4 regions of the Pectobacterium wasabiae CFBP 3304 genome follow, and region 4 is predicted to be linked to each of the others. Evidence: predicted binding sites of a transcription regulator. Region 4 holds the regulator's gene; each other region holds the start of a gene.

Region 1 (2,206 bases), 2.5 Mb from region 4:
TTTCGCGGGTATTATGCTGGGATTCCTGCGCGCCAACCACCCTACCTTCGGCTATATTCCGCAAGGTGCCCTCAATATGGTCAAAGAATTTGGCTTGATGGTCTTTATGGCGGGGGTTGGTCTGAGTGCCGGTAGCACCATCAACAGCAGCCTGGGAGAAGTCGGCATCCAGATGCTGGCTTCAGGGCTGATTGTCAGCCTGGTGCCGGTGGTAATTTGTTTTCTGTTCGGCGCGTATGTATTGAAAATGAACCGGGCACTGCTGTTTGGTGCCATGATGGGCGCTCGCACCTGTGCGCCAGCCATGGAGATCATCAGCGATACGGCACGCAGTAATATTCCCGCACTCGGCTATGCGGGTACCTATGCCATCGCTAACGTGCTATTCACATTAGCAGGCTCACTTATCGTGGTTATCTGGCCTGAATTACCCGGTTAAAAACCGGTAAAAAATTGTGAATTTTTTCGAGAAAGGTCAGAACTTTTTATTTGGCCTATAGTCTGAATAAGTGCCACTGCTTTTCTTTGATTCCCCTTATTGAGGAAGCCCATCGTTCCCGCCTTTGAGGTTCAAGAACGATGGGCGTTTTCTTTTCTGGTATACACTATTCAAAGCCGTTTCCTCTTCCCGTCCTCATGCAACCATCATCACATTCGCTTCATTTTTTGTTATTAAAATAACAAAAGTTAATTTCTTTGTTATTTTTGCGACATTAAAATCATTGAGTGTCATAATCATTGCATCCGATTTTTTATCGACATCACCAAGGATTCGCCATGACTGACTATGCACGCTATATCGACCACACACTGCTGGCAGCCAATGCCACCGAACAGCAAATCATCACGCTGTGCGAAGAAGCGATAGCGCACCGTTTTTATGCCGTCTGTGTTAATTCCGGTTACGTTCCCTTAGTCGCTGAGAAACTGAAAGATTCAGAGGTACAAGTGTGTTCCGTGATCGGTTTCCCTCTCGGCGCCGGCCTGACCTCCAGCAAGGCTTTTGAGGCCAAGTCAGCCATTGACGCTGGCGCTCAGGAAATCGACATGGTGATTAACGTCGGCTGGCTGAAAAGCGGAAAGATTGACGCCGTCAAAGCAGATATTCAGGCCGTGCGTGAGGTTTGCGCCGCTATACCGTTGAAGGTAATATTGGAAACCTGTCTGCTTGATGACGAACAAATTGTGCTGGTGTGTGAAATATGCCGTCAGTTGAATGTCGCATTCGTCAAAACGTCTACCGGTTTCAGCACCGGCGGCGCACGCGAAGAACATGTTCGACTGATGCGCAATACGGTCGGCAGCGAGATGGGTGTAAAAGCATCCGGTGCGGTTCGCGATCGCCAAACGGCACAACGAATGATTGAAGCTGGTGCTACGCGTATCGGCACGAGTTCAGGCGTTGCTATCGTTTCAGGCGACGCTGCCGCAGCAGGAAACTACTAACAACGAAAAATAGCTTATTAGCAGGGAATTTTATGGAAACGCGGCGCGACGAACGAATCGGCAGACTGGCTCAGGCATTAAAGAAAACCGATAGACTCCATCTTAAAGACGCCGCGCAGCTACTCGGCGTATCAGAGATGACCGTGCGCCGCGATCTGAATGCAGATTCCACCAACGTCATACTGCTCGGCGGCTACGTTGTTAGCGATCTGAAGAATAACGGAGCCACTCACTATTTTGTCTCCGACCAACAGACCAAGCACGTAAAAGAAAAGCAGGCTATCGGTGTTGCCGCTTCCCATCTGGTGGAGGCAAACGATACCGTTTTTTTTGATTGTGGCACCACCATTCCCTTCATCATTGATGCGATACCTGATGAGCTGCCTTTTACCGCGATCTGCTACTCTCTGAACACCTTTTTGGCGCTTCAGGAAAAAAAGGCATGTCGAGTGATTTTATGCGGTGGGGAATATCATCCTGATAACGCGATTTTTACTCCGCTTAACCAGCGCTGTGAACTGGACAACATCTGCCCAAATAAAGCGTTTATTTCTGCGGCGGGTATTGAGCTTAACGCAGGAGCGACCTGCTTTAACTTTGCCGAGCTGGGCATGAAGCAACGCGCGATGGCGACCGCACAACGCATCATTATTGTGGCAGATAGCAGTAAGTTCGGTCAGATAAAACGCGCCTGTATCGGCCCGATGACGCTGTTTGATACGATCATTTCCAACAGCGCCCCGGACGAACAGTACCTACG
Region 2 (2,206 bases), 1.4 Mb from region 4:
CGAGGGCGGAATGCTGGATCCGGTGGCAGAATCAGAGGACGTTCGCCCTGTGCCATTTTCAACAGCGCGGCAGCCAGAGTTTCGATATCCAGCTCTTCCTGCGGTTGCAGCTTCGTCAACAGCGCGCGGTACATGTCCAGATCGCTGCTTTCCAGTTGCTGCTGTACTTTAGCGGCAAACTTAGCCAAGCGACGTTGTCCCAGTAATTCCGCATTTGGCAATTCCACTTCAGGAATTGTCAGCTTCATTGTACGTTCAACGTTGCGCAACAGGCGACGCTCGCGGTTTTCTACAAACAGCAGTGCACGACCTGCACGACCAGCACGACCGGTACGGCCAATACGGTGGACGTAAGACTCGGCATCCATCGGGATATCGTAGTTCACTACCAGACTGATACGCTCAACGTCCAGACCACGTGCCGCAACGTCGGTCGCAATCAGGATATCCAGACGACCATCTTTCAGACGCTCCAGCGTTTGCTCACGCAGTGCCTGATTCATGTCACCGTTCAGCGCTGCACTATTGTAACCACTGCGTTCCAGCGCTTCAGCCACTTCCAGCGTTGCGTTCTTGGTACGAACGAAAATAATCGCCGCATCAAAATCTTCTGCTTCCAGGAAACGTACCAACGCTTCATTTTTACGCATACCCTGCACCGTCCAGTAGCTCTGGCTGATGTCTGGACGCGTAGTCACGCTTGATTGGATACGAACTTCCTGTGGATCTTTCATGAAACGGCGCGTAATACGGCGAATCGCTTCCGGCATGGTTGCAGAGAACAGCGCAGTCTGATGCGTAGCAGGGATCTGAGCCATGATGTTTTCAACATCTTCGATGAAGCCCATACGCAGCATTTCATCTGCTTCGTCCAGTACCAAACCACTCAGGTTGGACAGATCCAGCGTACCGCGTTTCAGGTGATCCAGCAGACGACCAGGAGTACCAACAACGATCTGTGCCCCACCACGCAAAGCGCGCAGTTGAACGTCATAACGCTGGCCGCCGTACAGGGCAACAACGTTAACGCCGTGCATATGTTTAGCAAAATCATTACAGGCTTCAGCAACCTGAACGGCCAGCTCACGGGTTGGAGCCAACACCAGCATCTGCGGTGCTTTTAACTCAGGTTTTAAATTATTGAGTAATGGCAGAGCAAAAGCCGCAGTTTTACCACTGCCGGTCTGTGCCATACCTAGCACATCACGACCGTTCAGCAGGTGAGGAATACATTCAGCCTGAATCGGCGATGGTTTTTCATAGCCCAGATCGGTCAGGGCATTAATAATAGGAGCAGACAGCCCCAAATCAGAAAAAGAAATAAGTAAATCAGTCATGTACACGTGCCTCATTAAATATGGCGGCCAGTCTACATAACTCGTCGTGAAAATTTTCAGTCATTTTCATTGAAAAGTGTGAACCGGCTCAAATTGGATTAAAAAGCGAACAAAAAAGCCCTCACCCGTGAAGGTGATAACCGAAGTTTTTCAGGCTGATTACGTGTTCGTCAGCTATTGCTGGTCCGATCCTGATAGGTCGTCTTGCTCTTGGCCTAATAGCGCCAATTCCAACAATGCATAGCGGTGCTCAACAAAGTTATGGACATTGTTGGCAACCGTCAGCTTGAACAGCGCCAAGGCGGTGTTCTTGTCCCCCAGACTTAGGTAGTGCTTACCTAAATAGAAGTCAGTTTCACTGAGATGCTCAGCGAGCGAAGTGTTATTCGTAGCTTCTTCCTGTAACCGCTGCATCAGTGTTTTTTCACTGATACTACCCAGGTAGAATTCGACAATATTCCATCCCCAAGGCCCTTTCTTTACGTCGTCATAGCGTTTCTTCAACGCAATCTTGGCCGCCTCTGGATTGATTTCTCGCTCCACAAGATACAGCCACAACGAACGGAAAGGATCATTCGGATCGTCTCGATAAAACGCCAGCAGATCATCCTGCGCTAACAGATAGCGACCGCCATAATACAAAGCGATGCCACGGTTTAAACGCGCGTAATTGTAAGTTGGATCAAGCTCTAGTACAGAATCAAACGCTTCATAGGCAGCATCAAAATTGCCTGCCTGCGTTAAATAGATACCCAAGTAGTTAAAAACTTCTGGAATATCAGGGCGGATCGTCAGCGCTTGTGAAAAATCATTCCGCGCCAATGCCCGTAACCCGAGACTATCATACAGCACTCCGCGCTCATATAATA
Region 3 (2,206 bases), 2.1 Mb from region 4:
AGGTTGCCGAGCCCATTTAGCACCACGGCCATTACCGTTGGTGATGAGATCGGTAACAGGGATACGAGTAACAAGATAACGATCTTCGTTAGTATCCACGTCACAATCGCGGAGGCGGTAATGCGTAAATTATCGTAAGCCAACCTGGCGCTGAGTTTTATCGCATGAAACACGCCACTTTTCTCTGCCACTATAATCACGGGGGACAAGCATAATGCAATCGCCAGTAAAATGCCGGGAACAACAAAAAGCACTATGCCGAGTGGGATGAGCAAGATGCAGAGTAAGAGAAAAATAAACAATTTAAGTAAAAAAGGTGTCGATGCCCCAATAGCACGTAGCGCACTGGTTCGTTGTCCATTAGAAACCAACTGGATCAACATTAACACCCCGCCGACCAGTAATGAGTTGCCGATTAATGTAGAAAAAATATCGGCTACCGAAATTTTCAGTAACACGTTTTTCTGTTCTGACGTCAGTTGCTGGACCAGGTCCATCAAGCCGATCTTGGCTGAAGCTGGAAAGTCATCATTAATGGACTGTAGCAGAATCTGTAATTCATCCACTGAGGGCAAAAAGGCGTTATTCATGGTGACAGTAATGAATGCCGTTAACAGTGACATCATTAGGATGCTGATGAACTGGTTGCGGGTAAAATTCATTGCGTCACGGTATAGCGCGGTGGCCGTGATAGGCATGCAGGCTCCTTGAAAAATAAATCGACAGAAAGAACTTAACTTACGATTGTAACCTGTTAATTCGTGCTGTGGCACCCCATCAACGATGCAATGCTGCTTTTCCCTTCGTTACGGATCAATGTGGCATGGTTACCCATTGTCATTTTCCTCGTTATCAATGACACGTTTTATACATTTCGCTACTTTTGATCTAGATCAATTCCATGAATTTTAATTGGTTAGTGGTAAATGATTTGGTTTGGTTTTGACGTAAAACCTTTAGGGGATGTGATCTGACTTAAAACAATAATACCTATTTGGGGGTATATTTTGTTCGAAATTTAAACCCTATAAATGGAGTGGGTAATGAAAAAAACATCTTTCTTATTGTTGGCAGCAGCGCTCATGCCTGCATTTGCGCAGGCTCATCAAGCGGGTGATTTCATTGTTCGGGCCGGTTCGGCCACCGTGCGTCCTGCTGAAAGCTCGGACAACGTGCTGGGGTTGGGGGAGTTTCAGGTTAGCAACAATACTCAGTTGGGTCTGACTTTCAGTTACATGGTGACGGACAATATTGGTGTTGAATTGCTCGCCGCCACACCGTTCAAACACAAAGTTGGTACACCGGGCACAGGAACGATTGCTGAAGTTAAACACCTGCCACCGTCACTGGTTGCACAATACTATTTTGGCGATGCTCAAGATAAATTACGTCCCTATTTGGGGGTTGGTCTGAACTACACAATGTTCTTCGATGAGAAATTTAATGATACGGGGAAAGGTGCAGGTCTGAGCGATCTGAGCCTGAAAAATTCCTGGGGCATTGCGGCGCAGGCCGGATTGGATTACAACCTGGATAAAAACTGGTTGCTCAATATGTCCGTGTGGTGGATGGATATTGATACCGATGTGAAATTTAAAGCCGGTAACGATCAGCAAAGTATCCATACTAAACTTGATCCGTGGGCCTTTATGTTTGGCGTGGGTTATCGTTTCTGATGGCGAACTTATTTTTAACGTTGTGTCAGCAACGGCCCGTAAGGGATGGCACGTCATAAAAAAATGGCGAAGTGAATAACTTCGCCATTTTTATAGACAGGAAATAACAAACCAATAAAGAAATACTATTTATTACTACAACACTTATCTATATAGCTTTATTAACTATTAGAACGCGTATTGCACACCAACACGGTAGCGAGTTTGGCGCTCATCAGTGGTTGTACTGCCAATTACGTTGCCGACTTCAGCGTATGGTGTCCAGTTTTTGTCATATTTATACGCTAATTTAACGTTATGAGTGAGGCCATAGTTGTCGCTGTCGGCAACGTAACCAACAGAGCCGGCTTTGGTTTTCTTGTCGTATTCAAATTCGTATTCAACCACAAAGTTCGCAGGCAGTTTATAACCCAGCGTACTGGTGATGGTATAGCCTTTCATATCGGTAGGCTCTGTAGTAGTAATTTTATTACTTCTACGTAAATAAGATGCACGATAGCGCAGGCCATAGTACAGAGAATCAGTAATAT
Region 4 (2,206 bases):
ATTACGCCAGATATCCTCACTACCGCGAAAGCGCTGGGTGGTGGTTTCCCGATTAGCGCGATGCTGACGACGGAAGAGATTGCATCAGCCATGACGGTTGGGGTACACGGAACGACCTATGGTGGCAATCCGCTAGCTTGTGCGGTCGCTGAAGCCGCGCTGGATATCATCAATACGCCAGAAGTGCTGTCGGGCGTAGCGGATCGTCACGATCGCTTTGTTAGTGAACTGGAGAGAATCAACCAGCAGTACAGCGTATTTGATCAGGTACGTGGTATGGGGCTGCTGTTGGGTGCAGAGCTGAAACCGCAGTGGCATGGTCGTGCGGGCGAATTTCTGGCTGCCGCAACGGCACAGGGGCTTATGGTGTTGATGGCGGGGCCGAACGTCATTCGTTTTGTGCCGTCTTTGATCATTGATGAAGATGATATTGTGCAGGGGATGGCGAAATTCGCCAAAGCGGTCGCTCAAGTGGTTGATACCGCGAACTGAGTTCACGATATTTTGTGATAAACCGTTTTGTACGCATTGTGCGATAAAAAAAGCGTGAGGCCGAGGCTTCACGCTTTTTTATTGGTAGGGTAGTACTGCGACAGGGATTTAGCGAGTGCCGTAAACGACGATCGTTTTACCGTGTGCAGAGATCAGATTCTGGTCTTCTAACATTTTCAGAATGCGGCCCACGGTTTCACGCGAGCAGCCAACGATTTGCCCAATTTCCTGACGGGTAATTTTAATTTGCATGCCATCTGGATGTGTCATGGCATCAGGTTGTTTGGCCAGGTTGAGTAATGTTTGGGCGATACGGCCAGTCACATCAAGGAAGGCGAGGTTGCCGACTTTTTCTGAGGTTACCTGAAGTCTGTTTGCCATTTGCGCAGACAGGCGCATGAGGATGTCCGGGTTAACCTGAATGAGCTGGCGGAATTTTTTGTATGAAATTTCAGCCACTTCACAGGCGGTTTTTGCCCGAACCCAAGCACTGCGCTCCTGACCTTCTTCAAACAGGCCGAGCTCACCAATAAAATCGCCCTGATTGAGGTAGGAAAGAATCATTTCCTTGCCTTCTTCATCTTTGATTAGCACTGCGACAGAGCCTTTCACGATGTAGTAAAGCGTTTCTGCTTTTTCACCTTGGTGAATCAGCGTGCTCTTCGATGGATACTTGTGGATATGACAATGGGAAAGGAACCATTCGAGAGTTGGGTCTGTCTGCGGTTTGCCGAGAACCATTCGCTATCATCCTCTGTTGTAATTCACTGCGCAAATTACAGGGGTCAGAGTTCCCTGTACGGCGTGTTTAACTGCTAAAAAAATAAAATTCAGTCTAGGCAGAATGACGTCAGGGAATATACTGGAACCACTGTACCCTTGATTTTCCGGCTGCTACCTTGCCGCACCGTAAACGTGGCTGGGTATGTCTGGCTACGTCATCATCTTCTTCGTTTCTGGGTTTGTCCAGAAAAGGTCTATTCTATTTTTGTTTTAACACAGCTTTAATGATGTGTCTTGTGTTGTCTCGCTTCAGCATGACAAAGCTCTGATTAACGCTGGTTTTTGTACAGTAACGATATAAATTTTCAAAAAATTTTTAGTGGAGAGGCATCATGCAGGCTCGGGTAAAATGGGTTGAAGGCTTAACGTTTTTGGGCGAATCGGCATCAGGACATCAGATATTGATGGATGGTAATTCTGGCGATAAAGCGCCCAGTCCGATGGAAATGGTGTTGATGTCCGTAGGAGGATGCAGCGCGATTGATGTGGTATCGATTCTGCAAAAGGGCCGTAATGATGTGGCGGATTGTGAGGTGAAATTGACGTCGGAACGCCGCTCTGAAGCGCCGCGTTTATTTACCCATATCAATCTGCATTTTATTGTGACGGGGAAAGGATTGACCGATAAAGTCGTCGAGCGGGCGGTTGCCCTGTCAGCGGAAAAATACTGCTCTGTGGCATTGATGCTGGGCAAAGCCGTTGAGGTGACGCACAGCCACGAAATTAGAGTGCTGGCATAATCTTTTTCTTGAGGCACTAATGCTGATCACTTAAGCCCGCTATTAGGGGAAACACAGAGGAGGTTCCCGCAGGAGGCCTCACCCCTGTGGCCGGCTCGTGTATCTCGATGCTTAAACGATCGGCATTATTCTCTTGGCTCGTGTTACCGTGCCCAGCTTTGCTCATTCGATGGCTTTCCCTTCTATCAGTC

Evidence for each region. Region 4 encodes CRP, which controls carbon source genes, mostly activating them, when cyclic AMP is high. Its sites were predicted from a motif close to ATGTGANNNNNNTCACAT; they were not measured.
Region 1: deoC (deoxyribose-phosphate aldolase) is a predicted target of CRP. The motif match lies at 637-654, and genes of this name have one in related genera.
Region 2: yrbN (protein YrbN) is a predicted target of CRP. The motif match lies at 1,414-1,431, and genes of this name have one in related genera.
Region 3: ompW (outer membrane protein OmpW) is a predicted target of CRP. The motif match lies at 882-899, and genes of this name have one in related genera.

What each region holds. Positions count from the first base shown of each region.
Region 1 covers NZ_CP015750.1:3,735,411-3,737,616, reverse strand. The annotation lists gene A7983_RS17055 (aspartate:alanine antiporter) at 1-439, shown strand, start outside; gene deoC (deoxyribose-phosphate aldolase) at 778-1,446, shown strand; gene deoR (DNA-binding transcriptional repressor DeoR) at 1,479-2,206, shown strand, end outside.
Region 2 covers NZ_CP015750.1:2,545,998-2,548,203, reverse strand. The annotation lists gene A7983_RS11570 (DEAD/DEAH family ATP-dependent RNA helicase) at 1-1,337, opposite strand, end outside; gene yrbN (protein YrbN) at 1,330-1,401, opposite strand; gene nlpI (lipoprotein NlpI) at 1,512-2,206, opposite strand, start outside.
Region 3 covers NZ_CP015750.1:4,127,181-4,129,386, forward strand. The annotation lists gene A7983_RS18860 (YciC family protein) at 1-698, opposite strand, end outside; gene ompW (outer membrane protein OmpW) at 1,044-1,676, shown strand; gene A7983_RS18870 (oligogalacturonate-specific porin KdgM family protein) at 1,845-2,206, opposite strand, start outside.
Region 4 covers NZ_CP015750.1:1,161,543-1,163,748, reverse strand. The annotation lists gene argD (bifunctional acetylornithine/succinyldiaminopimelate transaminase) at 1-492, shown strand, start outside; gene crp (cAMP-activated global transcriptional regulator CRP) at 601-1,233, opposite strand; gene A7983_RS05275 (OsmC family protein) at 1,608-2,015, shown strand; gene A7983_RS05270 (phosphoribulokinase) at 2,178-2,206, opposite strand, start outside.